3 regions of the Paenibacillus sp. FSL M7-0896 genome follow, and region 3 is predicted to be linked to each of the others. Evidence: predicted binding sites of a transcription regulator. Region 3 holds the regulator's gene; each other region holds the start of a gene.
What was found. Region 3 encodes LexA, which represses DNA repair genes until DNA is damaged. Its sites were predicted from a motif close to CGAACATATGTTCG; they were not measured.

Region 1 (5,115 bases), 140 kb from region 3:
TTCCGACGTTCACGAGTTTCTTTCTCAGCTTCGGTACGGATTCTATGAACTTCGTCCTTAGCCTCAAGTACCGTTTCCTTCTTCAGCGCCTCCGCCTCTTTCTTCGCGTTCTCCACGATGACTACGGCTTCTTTCTCTGCGCTGGAAATCTTAGCTTCTGCAAGGGATTTACGAATAAAATAACCGAATCCAAAGAATGCTGCAGCTACAACGAGAACGACAATGACCCAGATCAATGGATCCATCTGTTCACCTCCTCGTTGATATCCTCCAAGGATCTTCCCTTGGGTATTTGTGCAGTTGTTAAACTATCCGTTCATCACCATACAAAAAACCGGTAATACACCGATTGCCATACTGCACATGCTGCACATGCACATTGCCCGCCTTATCCGGCGATTACATTTCATATGAGTTGTACGCGAACCGGAACATAAGAGTCTGCTTTTTGGGAAGGAAAAAGGATTCTTAGTTTATGCCGATTCATGTTATATTTTATTATTTATAAAAAGACCTTGTCAAGAGAGTCGATAACCGTAATAAAGTCAAGAGAATCAATCCGGGAAGTAAAACTCCTCTTCTTCCCCCCCAGAATCCTGCTCATCCCGCAGAATCCCGATCACCTGGCGCACCATTTCTCCTGAGAATCCCCGGCGCATCAGGAACGCCCCTGTCTTCCGGCGTTTGTCGTTCACATCTCCCCGGATCGTATTCCATTTCTTCCGTCCGGTCTGCAGCGCGCTCTCCAGCTCCTGCTCGGGTGTGATCTCATCCAGCGCTTCCGCAATCAGCGACTTATCAATCCCTTTCTCCCGCAGCTCCTGCCGGATCCACATCTTGCCCTTACGCTGATTCACAATCCTCTGCTCCGCCCACTGCTTGGCGTACAAGGGATCATCAAGCAGACGTTCCTCCTGCAGGCGGAGCAGAACTTCGGCAATAACAGTCTCCCCTATTTCCTTCTCCCTTAAACGGCGGGCCATCTCCTGTGCGGTTCTGGGCTTGCGCTCCAGATACCTAAGCCCCTCCACATACGCCCGCTGGCGCTCGTCTGCGGCAACGATATCCTCCAGATCCGCTTTTACAAAAGCACTCCCGGTAATCATCCGGTATTTAATCATGACATCTTCATGAACAGTCATGTTGTAGTCTCCGAAATGGATTAGATAACGATAATTAGACTTCTTAAGCCGCTCTACCTTTGTAATTACCAGCTCTTGATCTGCCGGGAAATCCGCCAGCACCTGCTGCTCATCCTGTTCCTCGAATTCCTCATCCAATTGTATAACCATCCTGCCATTCACCTACTTAAGCTGAAATATTTACGAAAAGGCACCCTGTTATATCTTCACAGGGCGCCTATCCATCTTGACTTCATTATTCAATTAGAAGTAGAGGAGTACTTAATTACTCAATCTCAAGCAGCAGCTTCTCTTCTTCCTCTTGCTCCGCAGCCACAGCCGCTTCAGATGGTGGCTCTACCAGAGTCGTGAGATTACTTGCCTCACGGATCTTGTTCTCGATCAGCAGAGCAATATCCTGATGTTCCTTCAGGAACTGCTTGGAATTCTCCCGCCCTTGACCCAGACGTTCGCCTTCATAGGAATACCAGGCACCGCTCTTGTTGACAATATCCATCTCCGTACCGATATCCACAAGGCTTCCCTCTCTGGAGATTCCTTCACCGTACATGATATCTACATCCGCTTGCTTGAACGGAGGCGCTACCTTATTCTTCACAACCTTGATCTTCGTGCGGTTACCCACGACATCGTTACCCATCTTGATACTCTCTACCCGGCGCACATCCAGACGGACAGAGGAGTAGAACTTCAGAGCACGCCCACCCGGAGTGGTCTCAGGGTTACCGAACATTACGCCGATCTTCTCACGAAGCTGGTTGATGAAGATCGCAATAGTGTTGGATTTGTTAATGGCACCAGACAGCTTCCGCAAGGCCTGGGACATCAGACGGGCCTGCAAGCCTACGTGGGAATCACCCATGTCGCCTTCAATTTCTGCCTTCGGCACAAGTGCTGCTACAGAGTCAACTACAATGATGTCTACTGCTCCGCTGCGTACAAGCGCTTCAGCAATTTCCAGGGCCTGTTCACCCGTATCAGGCTGGGACAGCAGCAGTTCATCAATGTTAACGCCAAGCGCCTTGGCATACTTGGGATCAAGCGCATGCTCAGCATCGATGAAGGCAGCTTGTCCGCCCTGCTTCTGTACTTCAGCGATCGCATGAAGTGCAACCGTCGTCTTACCGGAAGATTCCGGTCCATATACTTCAATAATACGTCCTTTGGGAAGTCCGCCAATACCTAGTGCAATATCAAGTGCCAAAGATCCGCTAGGTACAACTTCCACTTTCATGTGAGTGGATTCTCCCAGTTTCATTACCGAACCTTTACCGAATTGTTTTTCTATTTGACGAAGCGCCATATCAAGCGCTGCACGACGATCTGACAATCAGACCACTTCCTTCACTGTTTATAGTATTATCATAACGTGTTTTGAAGGGCTTGCCAAGTCTTTTTTAGAACATACATTCGTTTTTTTTGCTCCCGGGGATAACAATCCCTTTTATTGTAAGATGCAGGCCTCCTTCCGGATGCAAAACTCAGCAGGTGCTTCTCTTCCGCTTCTTACGTTAATAGGAACAGTCATAGGATAATTTGTTATACCTAATATAAAACAAAAAACCGCAGCATGATCGCTCAAGCCACGGTTCTTCCGTATACATGAATTATATACCGGCCCGTACAGTTATTGCAAGGCCGAGCCTTCCAGCGGAGTAGCAACCTTGCGTTCTTCCAGGCGGCGCCACAACCGGTACAGCAGCGCCTTGACGGTGCGCAGCCGGATGTTCTCACGGGTGCCCTTCAGATTCAGCTCATATACCTCTGTCTTGCAGCCCCGCTCAGCCAGTCCTACGAACACAAGACCCACCGGCTTGCGCTCGGAATATCCCGGTCCGGCTACACCGGTAACCGATAAGCCGAAGTCCGTGTCACCGATCATACGCACCTGCTCAGCCAGTACCTCCGCAACCTCGCGGCTCACCGCTCCCGGGGCATCCGGACCTTCAAGCATGGCGGAAGGCACATTCAGCAGTTTCTTCTTAATATCATTGGAATAACACACGATCCCTCCGGCAAACATGGAGGCGCTGCCCGGAATATTCGTAATGCTCTCCATCAGCAGACCGCCTGTACAGCTCTCGGCAGCACTCAGAGTGAGTCCCGCATCCGCCATCCAGTCCACAATCAGCTGCTCCAGCGGCACATCGATGTTGGCATACAGATTCTCCGGCAGAATGTCCGCAATCGTCTTCTCCAGAGCATCGAGCTTGACCATAGCTTCCCGCTCGGACGGCGCCTTGGTGGAGATGCGCACGGTCACTTCGCCTTCCTTGGCATACGGGGCAATCGTTGGATCGCTCTGGCTGCGGATCAGCTCAATCAGCTTGTCCTCCAGCAGCGACTCGCCAATCCCGGCGAACTTCAGCATCTTCGAGTAGAGCGGCATTTCACCAGTAAGTGCATGCTGCTGAAGCCATGGCTTGGCCTTATCCGTGAACATCGGCTTCATCTCCCGGGGCGGGCCGGGCAGCACGATATAATATTTGTCTTCTTCTGCAAAAGCAATCCCTACCGCAAGGCCGGTATCATTAGGCAGAGGAGTCGTCCCTTCAATGACAAGCGCCTGCTTGCGGTTATTCTCAGTCATTACAATCTTGCGGTCATCGAAGAAGCGCTGCACATGATCCATGGCCAGCTGGTCGATGTGCAGGGTCCGGCCAAGCGCCGCAGCCAGCGCATCCTTGGTCAGATCATCCTCGGTCGGACCAATGCCGCCCGTGAACAATATAACATCCGCCCGGCTCTGAGCAATCCGGATCGCTTCCAGAAGGCGGTTTTTGTTATCTCCCACAACGGTCTGAAAATAAACGTCAATGCCTAATGCAGCCAGCTCGACTGAAAGAAACTGGGCATTGCTGTTCACGATTTGTCCAAGTAAAAGTTCTGTTCCAACGGCAATAATCTCTGCTTTCATAGCTGACGTTCTCCTCCTGATTGTAGGTATCCTGCAAGGTTAAGCCTGTTCCAGCCTCTCAGGCTTTGTTCAAATCCAGCAGATCCTTATTCTTCACGAAATAATCAATGCCAGAGTAAATGGTAATGATGGCTGCCGCCCAGATGGCAATGTCATCCACAGGGATGCTGACGAACTGGAACGGGAAATTGTTAAGCAGCAGCAGGGAAATAGCAACAATCTGAATCACTGTTTTTACCTTTCCCCATTTGCTTGCAGCCACTACCTTCCCTTCCAGCAGTGCCACCTGGCGCAGGCCGGTCACGGCAAACTCGCGGCTGATGATGACAATGGCAATCCAGGAATCGCATCTTCCCAGCTCGACCAGCGAGATCAGCACGGCCGAGACCAGCAGCTTATCCGCAAGCGGATCGAGCAGCTTGCCCAGATTGGTGACCATGTTATATTTTCTGGCTATGTAACCGTCAATTCCATCGGTACTGGCTGCCAGCAGAAAAATAACTGCCGCGACCAAGTGATTAATTGAAAGCTGAAAGGAGCCCCAATGTATCGGTTCCGGATAGAAGCTGAAGTCCACCAGCAGAAAAAACATCATGATTGGGATAAGGCAAATACGTGCTAATGTGATGCGGTTGGGTAAATTCACTGAAGGTTCCTCCCCTAGTCCATACGAATCCGGTATTCCAGCATTTTCTTCAAAACTGCTTAGCTAGTATATTATAGCCATAAATAAGTGTCAAAAAAACATGAAGCACCCCGCAAGTAAGGTAAGTATACACTGCGGGGCACATGATCTTACTTTAAATTGTTAAACTGTAAATCAAGCGGCAAATCAGCCTTGCGTAAAAGCTGGATAATCTGCTGGAGATCGTCGCGGCTTTTGCCGGTCACACGGATCTGATCACCCTGGATCGTGCTCTTAACCTTCAGCTTGGAATCGCGGATCAGAATATTGATCTTCTTCGCGTTCTCCTGGTCTATCCCTTGGCGCAGTCCCAGCCGCTGGCGCACCGTGCCGAGCGAAGCCGGCTCCACTTTGCCGAAATCCATATTCTT
Region 2 (5,115 bases), 1.4 Mb from region 3:
CCGTTCTCCTCCAGCAGGTAGGCGGCAAGACTGAGCAGGGCGATAATGATGAGACTGATGATGGACTTTTTGGCTTTCATATCTGCTCCTTTGTAAGTGGGTATGGGTATAATGCCTATGCCCTGAATAGTATAGCGTAAGAATACCGGATTGCGACAGTCCGAATTCTGTGCATTTGCCGTGCTGAAGTTCCACAATTCGTCATAATATGTACAAACACAAGGAAAAGGATGGTGGAAAATGTGGAACAGCGCAACCTCAGGGACCTGCTGGATTCAGCCTCGCGGCTGATAGGTGATGTGCAGTGGCAAGCGGCTTTTCGCAAAATACAGATGTCTCCCGCTGACGCGGAGCTGGGGGCGCCTGCACGGAAGCTGCTGGAGACGCTGTACTGGCTGCAGGGCCAGGGAATGATCAGCGGTCAGCATGATTACCTGGAGAGCCCGGATGATATCAACAACAAGCTTAAGAATACGGCTGGCAGCTATGCCGGACTGCACGGCTATGAGATGGGGCCGATCAGCAACCAGACGGAGAAGCTCATCAGCAGCCAGCGGCAGGGCGTAACCGACAGTGCGATCCGCTGGCACAAGGCCGGGGGGATCGTAGCGATGACCTATCATGCCAACCTGCCGGGCAGCGCTCCAGCTTGGACGAATGTCTCCATGAGCCTCAGCGAAGCTAATTTCAGCAAGTACATCACACCGGGAACGCCAGAGTATACGGCAATGATTGCTGAGCTGGATAAGGTAGCTGTTTTCCTGAAAAAGCTCAATGACGCCGGTGTTCCCGTACTCTGGAGACCCTACCACGAGATGAACGGCGGCTGGTTCTGGTGGGGGCAGAAATCCTCCTTCGTCACCCTCTGGGAGATCATGTTCCAGCGGTACACCGTCTATCATAAGCTGCACAATCTGCTGTGGGTATGGAGTCCGAATGCCAAGAACAAGAATAGTGAGGAGCCGGCGAAGTATTATCCGGGCAGCGGCAGAGTGGATGTGCTGGCAGCAGATATTTTCGAGGGGGATTACAAGGTAAGCCATCATGATACGCTGTGGGACCTGGGGCGCGGCAAGCTGATCGCCATCGGCGAGAACGGGGAGCTTCCTCCGCCAGCTGTGCTGGCAGGCACGCAGAACAAATGGAGCTACCAGATGACCTGGGGCAAGATGCTGTACGAGCGCAATAAGGATGCAGTAATTCAAGCTTTTATGAAGAATAGTGCCGTGTTCTCCAGAGATGATTATTCGGCCAAGGCTGCGGCGTATGCTTCTTCAGGAGGGGTACTCCCCAAGCCGGGCCTCTATGGGCAGTATTATAACAATATTACACTTATCGGCACGCCTGCCCTCACCCGGACAGATGCCAATATTAACTTCGTCTGGAGGCAGGCGGCGCCTGATCCGGCCGTTCACGCAGATCTGTTCTCCGTACGCTGGAGCGGTCGAATAAGCGCTGCCTACAGTGAGACCTATACGATCTACTCGTATTCAGATGACGGAATCCGGATATGGATCGACGGGAAGCTGATTATTGACAGCTGGATTAAGCAGAGCGGGCAGGAGCGGCAAGGCACAGTGAGTCTGATTGCAGGGAAGCTGCATGAGCTGAAGGTGGAGTACTATGAGAACCAGGGGGATGCGCGGGCGGTACTGATGTGGGAGAGCCCCAGCCAGGCCAAAGGCGTAATTCCGGCAGGAGCCCTCTACCTTCCATAACCAAGTGTAACGAAGCGTCAGATATGCTCGCGGTAGCTGATGTTGTTGGCGATTTTCTCGTCACGGACGGCTTGGCGCAGGATATCCTTGACAGCTTGAACCTTACGGATTCTATAGAAGGGGAGCTGTGGAGATGAAGCATCATCCGACAAAATGATCAGCGTCCCGATGCCCAGCATACGCTGCATAACCGACTGAGTGACAGAGAAATCATTGACCCGCAACAGCTCGATTTCTTCGACATCCTTGCCGATCAGTCCGCTCTTCACCATAATCCGCTGGGACGTAATCGTATACTTGGTGGTATTCAGTCCGATCAGCCCCTTGAGACGGTCGGAGATGCCGGCAGGCTTGCCCTGCCATAATTCTTTTTCGGGACCGGAGCTATGGCCAGCCGCCGGACGGCGTGCTGCTGCCGGAGAACCGGCCTCTTCTGTACCTGCCCCGCATTCCCCGCAGAATTTGGCACCTTCCTTGTATTCCGCACCACATGCTGTGCAATAAGCCATGATAATCTTCCTCTCCTTGAACAGATGAATTCATTATAGTATAACAGGAATTGCCAGTCATCAACGGGTTATGGCCCGCCGTTTCTCCCTATGAATACGCTTAACTGCTGACATATGTTTCATTGCGCCGAATTTTACATTAATTTCATTTGCACTTAACAAAAATCGATATTATTCTGTTAAGTGGAGGGATATTAACTATGAGACAAGCTTTACTTGCAGGACTGCTAGTGGCCGTCATGATACTCAGTGCCTGCGGCAATAACAGTGCTGAACCGGCGTCCCCGGAAGAGGTACAGGAGACGGTACAGAACTTTTACAATGAAATGTCGAAATTCGACGAAATGGGCAAATCCTCGCTAGAGAACTTCAACACCACGCTAACCTCTTATTCCACCGGACAAGCGACAGACAAAGAATTCGAGAAGGCTGTGGACAGCTTCCAGGATACCGCATCTCAGCTTGCAGATCATGTGAACGATATCAAGATTGCGGGTGGCCTGCCGGATACGATCGAGAAGCTGCTTAGAGATTCGGTGATCGCTTTCCAGAGTGCCTATCAGATCAAGGAGAAGGCTTCCAAGGGCGCAGTATCGCCTGATGTGACCGCTGAGGAATTCAACACGATGAATGAGCAGGCGGACATAGCGATGCTCTACGGCATCTCCAAGCTGAATGAAGCCAGAGAAGCCGCCGGACTGATTGAACCGGAGCAAGCCGTACCGGGAACCGTATCAGATGCAGGCACAGATGCCAAGCAGGAACCGGGTGCTGGAAGCGCAGGGACTTCGTCAGTGAAATAAGCAGAGACAAGACTTCTTATACGCCAAAGGATTCAGATGAAGACGCTGTACAGCATTACTGTAGGCGTCTTTTTGCTGCCGATTGAATTATTGGTCCAATCTTTTTGAGAAGTACTTTGGGGCCTCCCTGAAACCTTGTCTTTCATAAAATGTATGAGCCGCTATTCTTCTGGCATGGCAATGAACCTGGATACTGGCACATCCTCTTCGGGTGGCGGAAGCTGAAGCGGATTCCACTAATTCCTGTCCAATTCCCTTACTTCTAGCTGAGGAGTCCACAACCAGATAACTAATGGAGGCGATATCTCCTCTCAGGCCCAGTTGCGGGATATAATGCAGGGAAAGACAGGCGATAACACCTCCTTCCGCTTCATAGACCATTAACTCCTCATTGGGGTCAGCAAGAAGTCTTTCTATATTCTCTTTCATATAAAGCTCGGTATCCGGATAACCTAACTGCGTCAATAGTCTGGAAATACCCTCTCGATCCTCCACATTTGCTGCTCTAATCATAAATATCATCTCCGTCCTTTCTACCCCTTTCCCCTAATGATGGCATCAGATTAGCGAAATTACTAGAACCACAGTATGGCTGTTTCAATGCAGGTGTGGTGCTAGTTCAACCCATTAATTTCTGCTTGCCTAACAAGCTGGATCGCGGATATAATACAAACATACGTTCGGTTCATGAGCGGAAAGATGATGTAGTCCGGGTTATAAACATCAGAGTGGGGGAATAGCAATGGGCAAGAAGCTTGAAGCGGGCGGTCTGCGGGAGAGCAGCCGAATCATGTTGACGGAGCATAAGGGCGGGATCAGGAGGGACGAACGGGAGACCTGGCATAGCCTGAGGCCGGTTCTGGATGAGCAGAAGCTGGAAGAGATTGAGCATACGCTGGCCTTATCGCTGCGGAGTCATGTGCGGGTAACGCTGGTGCTGTATGATCCTCAGGAGCAGGTGAAGCTGAGCGGGTTCGTGACCTCCATTCACACCCACTCGCGGGAATTCAAGCTGCAGTGGGCGGAGGAATGGAAGTGGCTGCTTGTAGATGACATTGTGGAGGCTTATATTGTCTAAAAGGTAAGCTATCTGCCTGGGATCAGCACGGGCACGCTTCATTTACTTGCTGCGGTGTCCATCCGTCTTCTCATAGGCAATCAGCGTGACTTCCGGGTTCCCGGTCATCCGGGCAATCTCCGATTCCGCCTGGCGGATTACCTCCACCACATCCTCCTGATAGCTAAGCGGGGCTATTCTGTAGCTGTCGCTGTGTATCTCCATGTTCATCCCCCTTTTCGTTTGAATGACCTGACTTACGGTCTGTCTTCTTATTCTGGCCTGTAGGCGCACAGTTCATCCGGGGAGATAGGACGCTGCACAGCTTATTTTGTGAAAAAAACGGTCATTGGTGCAAGCAATCCGGCCTAAGCGGGCATTTACTATACCAGGGGGTGAGTAGATGCTTACTTTGGAGCAGGTCAAGCAGAAGTCCGCCGCAAGGCTGGCGAAGCTGCATCCGGCCGTACTGGCCGGGGCGAACGAGCTGATTAGACGGAGCTATAACCGGGGGGTACCGATTCTCATTACGCAGGGCATGCGCACGATAGCGCAGCAGAATGAGCTATATGCTCAAGGGCGAACCAAGAAGGGCGACATTGTAACCAATGCCCGGGGAGGCGACAGCTACCATAATTACGGACTGGCAATAGACTTTGCGCTGCTCCTGCCGGATGGCAGGAATGTGTCCTGGGATATGAAACGTGACGGGGATGGCGACAAGGTGGCAGACTGGCAAGAGGTGGTGCAGGAGGGGAAGAAGCTGGGATTCGAATGGGGCGGGGACTGGACCTCCTTCAAGGATTACGCTCATCTGCAGATGAGCTTCGGCCTTAGCATCCAGGACCTGAAGGCAGGCCGACGGCCCACTGCCCAGCAGAGTGCAGCCGCACTAAGCCGTATAACCGGAGGTGAGCCAGAGGTGAACAAGGATATCCCGGTAAATATTACGCTCAATGGAAAGAAGCTGACGACCGGCGTCATGGACGAGGCAGTAACCTATGCGCCTGTACGAGCGATTGCGGAAG
Region 3 (5,115 bases):
CTTTTCGCGGCAGTCTTAGTGCTGGAAGTGTAAATGGAGTCCTTCCCCTGCTTCTTTCTTTGCTGGTTAATTTGCTTCGTGTTGCGTTGAACCATTCTTTCCCAAGAACGGGCCATGTAAGTTCCCCCTAGTCATCCTGTATTATCTATGAAAAGGCAACAGGCTAATGCTTAAGTCCGTTATTGCCTTCTTCATGCTCCGGATTGTCCACAATTTCGATGGTATCAAGCTGGGCCCGAAAGTTAGTGCGGATATTCCCCAGGTAAATCTCGCGGAGCTTGGCACGTTCAGCCAGTTCCTCTTCATTCAGGCCGCCGTTCTTAGCTTTGCGTGCCAATTCATTGATGCGTGCGACCAATTCGTCAATATTCAATACGTTTCCCTCCCTCTAAATTCATTTTAACTTTGCCATGAGAAAAAGAGCTTGTCAAGGTCTACCCCCTGAAAGCTCTCCGAGTCGATCATTAGCCTGCTGCATTCCTTCAGTATAAAGGTAAAGTCAGAATATCTCCGGCCTTAATGACGCTGTTCTCCAAATGATTACTCTTCATTATTCCTTCTATATATACGGCTGTCTTCATGTCCCCAGGCTTGTTGCTTAACGCAATACTCCATAAGGTATCCCCGCGTTCGACTACGATCCGCTTATCCGGCTTCATCGACGAGACCGAACCGGCAAAAACATTCCCCACCACAGTGAATCCCGAAATAACAAGCATCAGCACCAGGACCAGCTTCATCAGGCTGACCTGACGGAATAGTGATGAGAGCGCAGCGAGACTATGAAGAATACCGTCCTTGATCTTGGTTACATAACTATGAGCAGTTGGATTACTGGGAGCGGACACCTTGATATCCTCATTATTGTAGATGCTGTTGTATGTACTATACTTTAACATGATTATCATCCTCCAAACACATGTTCTTGCTTTCGAAAATAATATAACACGAACATGTGTTTCGATCAATAGTTTTTTCGGAACATTTGTTCTCTTTATTTCCGTTCTCTTATTTTCCTCATTTTAGAACTTATGTTTGTACGAACGGAAGTTCTATGTTATAATTTTCCCAAACATAGTATATGGGGTTGATACCGATGTCAAAGATTTCTAGTCGTCAGCTGGCGATCCTGGAATTTATACGTAATGAAGTCCGCAGCAAGGGTTATCCTCCGTCCGTCCGCGAGATTGGCGAGGCTGTCGGCCTGGCCTCCAGCTCAACCGTGCATGGTCACTTGGACCGGCTTGAGAAGAAGGGCCTGATCCGGCGTGACCCAACGAAACCGCGTGCCATTGAATTACTCGGCCAGGAAGATTCAGAGAATGTGCATCAATTCGTCCAGACCGTTACCCGCATCCCGGTAGTGGGTAAGGTTACAGCTGGTGTTCCTATTACAGCAACAGAGAATATTGAGGATTACTTCCCGTTGCCTGCTCATTATGTAGGTGATAACAAGGTATTTATGCTATCTGTCCTTGGTGACAGTATGGTGGATGCCGGAATTATGAACGGGGATTATGTCATCGTGCGCCAGCAGCAGACTGCCGACAACGGCGATATTGTTGTAGCGATGACCGAAGAAGATGAAGCAACTGTCAAGACCTTCTACAAGGAACGGGATCATATCAGGCTGCAGCCGGAGAATCCGGCGTACGAGCCTCTCCGCCTCAACCGCGTTACAATTTTGGGCCGGGTCATCGGATTATTCCGCGATATCCACTAATCTACTCCCCGCTTAAGAACAGGCTGCTCCGCACCATGCGAAGCAGCCTGTTTTATGTTCATTTTACTTCGTGTGGTGGCCAAAAAGCTGTATACAAACATTTGTTCGCATTCAGCTTTTTGGCCATTTTTTCTGCGAACCGCTGCATAGCTCCGCACATATCCTGTTACAAAGGAGTGCTGATCTGTATGCCCAATTACCGAATTATCGTCGATCTGTCACAGCGCATGCTGTATCTGCTGGATAATGACGTTGTCACCAGAGGCTTCCCTGTCGGCATCGGCAAAATGTTAACCGTCTCGCCTGTAGGCGAATACACCATCATTAACAAACAGCCCAATCCGGGCGGTCCGTTCGGTGCCTTCTGGATGGGACTGTCCAAGCCGCATTACGGCATCCACGGAACCAATGACCCATCCTCCATCGGCCACATGGTCTCACACGGCTGTATTCGAATGTATAACGCAGATGTTCTGGCTCTAGCCGCCCTCGTTCCCATAGGTACCCGTGTCACCATCCGGGAATAGGAACGTCGCAAAAACCCTTGAGACGCCAGATTGCGTCCCAAGGGTTCCTGTGACTCATATAAATTAGAGCGGATACAGACTACAGCACACTTCTCAACAGACGGATAGCCACCGTATTCAAACGGATGGCCTCGCGGATCGATTCTCTGGCTGCCAGCAGTTCTCTTCTGGCCCGCGAACCTCTAGGCACCCTGCGCAGATTCTCATTGATCTCTTCCAGTCTCTCCAGCAGGATTGCCCGCTGTGTCAGCAGGACATTAATGGCTCTGCGAATCCGGTTACGTTCTCTTTGGCTCATCTTTACACCTCTTTTACACTTGGATAGTATAAGAGATGCCAAGAATGGCTCCAAAGATTGTGTGATTCGGCAGTAATGTTAGTTAGAGCTGCAGGTAGTGGGCAGCGAATCTGCTTACTTCTTGTTCAATCGTACCCGGAATTCAAATTCATCGCGTCTATAAGTCATTCCGGCCAGCACAATGTACTCCGGTGTCCATTTCTGTACAGGTCCGGCATAATCAGCAATCACATGCGGTTTGCCATCAACCAGCTGAACGACGTAGACCTGTACCTGTGCCAGTGCGGCAGCGAATAGATCAGCATCACTGGACAGTACTTTATAAGCCGTATTCAACTTCGTTCCTCCTTGTTCCACAACCATATTAAAGATTCCGTCTCGAATCTATTCAATTATACCGGGTCATGGAACAATATGTAAACCATATTTACAGCTTAATAAACAGGATTTTGAACAATCCGATATACTTCTTCGTGGCCCCGCCATCCCGGGTAAAAAAATTGGTATTCTTAAGGTCCGGTACACTGAATACAGAAAACAAAATGTAGTTATCCCTCACGGTCAAAGACTCAATTACAGGCTGGGCCACCTGCTTGGTAATTCCGTCGCCTATTTCCTGACCGAGCGTATTTTCCAGATTCTTTACAGAATATTCACTGAATGCTTCCTTTCCCGGATTCGTAACCGCCATCACAATCAGAACAAGGATAAGAACCAGTAACGACTTACCGCCCGATCTCCTGCGGACTCTGCGTACAGGGCTTGGCGTATCATAACGCGAATTCATTCTTTTTCCCCTCTACTACAGAATATATAGTATCTCTAGCAACATGACCCCCAGCGGATTCAACATCATCCGGTAGACGAACAGCATCCCACCTGTAATGCCACTGCCCCCGACATCAACGCTGCTCCAATCCCACAACGGCAGAGCCGGCGCATCCAGCCCATATTGCTCCATAAGCCTAGCTTGGGTCTCCGCTGGCACAGCCGCTCCTTCCGCCCCAGCCACCGGACATGTTAGCGCCAGGATGAGCATCAGCGAAAGCATAATCTTATATGTATTCTTCATCATCCGCTCCCATGTCTGCCACTAGAATTCTCTTCTGGTTAAGTATATAGGAGATGGAATAGTATGTAAAATGATTTGATCTGGAGTTATAATTCCATTATATTATGATGTGAGAGCTTTGTTCAGTCGTCATCATCACTCCTCTCCCCCATACTAAAAATCGGGAGAGTTTTTTTTATGTAGGAGGTAAATGTATGAATGGAAATAAAGTTATCATCATTCTTCTGTCCATATCCATACTGGGTGTAATCCTTTACTTCGGAATAGCTTATGGACTGCTATGGTATATCATCCGGCCCCCGATTCCTCTCGAAGAATAATCTATTAAACCTGGGAGGAAACGTTGAATGGATTTTCGCTTAAGGCAATGCCGCTCATCCAAGGCGTTCTGATCACCGAATATTCGCCAGAGATCCTCGCTACGATTAACCAACTTACAGAGCAGCTAGGCACATACTACGTTTGGTGGGAGTAGGCGCCTTTTTTATAAACATACTTCGGAATAACTTATATACTAATGTAGCAGATCTTCCGCCCTCCCCCGTTTGACTTTGAACAATAATCTTAGAACTTCACCATCTAAGTAATGTCATCATGTTAAGATTACTTATAATCAAAAAGCACCTCCAAAATATATATTTCATGAGATAAACTTATAGAATCGTGATATTATTTGGAGGTGTACTTATGCGAAATATAGATTATACAAACTATTATTGGCAGGATGATGAAATTAGATTGCGTTCAATAGAGGCTGAGGATTGGGAAAGTATATATTTAACTGCATTCGATACCCCTGCCCGTCGTTTTCTGGAATGTACTATTGAATTGCCGCCTACAATCTCGGGTGCGAAGAAATTCGTTGAAGAGAACGTTGAATTTTCGTCCACTAATGGCCGAATCATGTTTACTATTGAAAATATGAACGGTGAAACGGTAGGTGGTATTAATCTAAACAGCATTGACGAGAGGAATGGTACTTTCAGCATAGGTATTGTAATTGATCATCCCTATCGAGGTAAGGGTTACGGTACCAGGGCAGTGCACATGCTTTTAAAATATGCATTTTTCGAGCGTAGACTTAATAAATTTAATGATTATGTTCTGGACGGAAATAAGGCATCGGCTGCTATGCTTAGAAAAGTAGGATGCGTTCAAGAAGGAGTCCGACGTCAAATCTTCTATATCAATGGTAAATATCATGATTCTATGTTGTTTGGTTTAACAAAGAATGAATATAGGGATCTTCATCATAAGGATCACCAAAATATATAATCATACATTAACCTAATCAGAGACGTTCAGTTCCATATACCAACAGCAGTCCGGGATTTATTTCTCGGTAAAAGAGAGCTGTTGGTTTTTTATATTAGAGTTTGTTGAGGTGATCAAATTGAAGAAATACAACAGATCTGAAAAAGTCATTATTGGAGTGCTGCTTGGTATGACTGCTGTGCTAGCTTTAGGAAGCCTGCTTTTTTGGTATGTCTTCACC

Region 1: a site for LexA is predicted at 2,542-2,555, ahead of recA (recombinase RecA). Genes of this name have one in related genera too.
Region 2: a site for LexA is predicted at 3,700-3,713, ahead of MKY12_RS22760 (YolD-like family protein). Genes of this name have one in related genera too.

The regions. Positions count from the first base shown of each region.
Region 1 is NZ_CP150250.1:4,042,057-4,047,171, forward strand. It holds gene rny (ribonuclease Y) at 1-245, opposite strand, end outside; gene MKY12_RS17300 (RecX family transcriptional regulator) at 555-1,292, opposite strand; gene recA (recombinase RecA) at 1,408-2,472, opposite strand; gene MKY12_RS17310 (competence/damage-inducible protein A) at 2,770-4,059, opposite strand; gene pgsA (CDP-diacylglycerol--glycerol-3-phosphate 3-phosphatidyltransferase) at 4,118-4,705, opposite strand; gene MKY12_RS17320 (YajQ family cyclic di-GMP-binding protein) at 4,855-5,115, opposite strand, start outside.
Region 2 is NZ_CP150250.1:5,294,534-5,299,648, reverse strand. It holds gene MKY12_RS22785 (NucA/NucB deoxyribonuclease domain-containing protein) at 1-80, opposite strand, end outside; gene MKY12_RS22780 (glycosyl hydrolase) at 243-1,718, shown strand; gene MKY12_RS22775 (PH domain-containing protein) at 1,736-2,227, opposite strand; gene MKY12_RS22770 (hypothetical protein) at 2,428-3,030, shown strand; gene MKY12_RS22765 (GNAT family N-acetyltransferase) at 3,118-3,543, opposite strand; gene MKY12_RS22760 (YolD-like family protein) at 3,773-4,108, shown strand; gene MKY12_RS22755 (hypothetical protein) at 4,151-4,312, opposite strand; gene MKY12_RS22750 (M15 family metallopeptidase) at 4,491-5,115, shown strand, end outside.
Region 3 is NZ_CP150250.1:3,897,952-3,903,066, forward strand. It holds gene MKY12_RS16645 (hypothetical protein) at 1-116, opposite strand, end outside; gene MKY12_RS16650 (DUF896 domain-containing protein) at 164-373, opposite strand; gene MKY12_RS16655 (LysM peptidoglycan-binding domain-containing protein) at 483-899, opposite strand; gene lexA (transcriptional repressor LexA) at 1,097-1,723, shown strand; gene MKY12_RS16665 (L,D-transpeptidase) at 1,912-2,250, shown strand; gene MKY12_RS16670 (hypothetical protein) at 2,330-2,548, opposite strand; gene MKY12_RS16675 (hypothetical protein) at 2,663-2,884, opposite strand; gene MKY12_RS16680 (hypothetical protein) at 2,976-3,335, opposite strand; gene MKY12_RS16685 (hypothetical protein) at 3,351-3,623, opposite strand; gene MKY12_RS16690 (hypothetical protein) at 3,815-3,940, shown strand; gene MKY12_RS16695 (GNAT family protein) at 4,308-4,895, shown strand.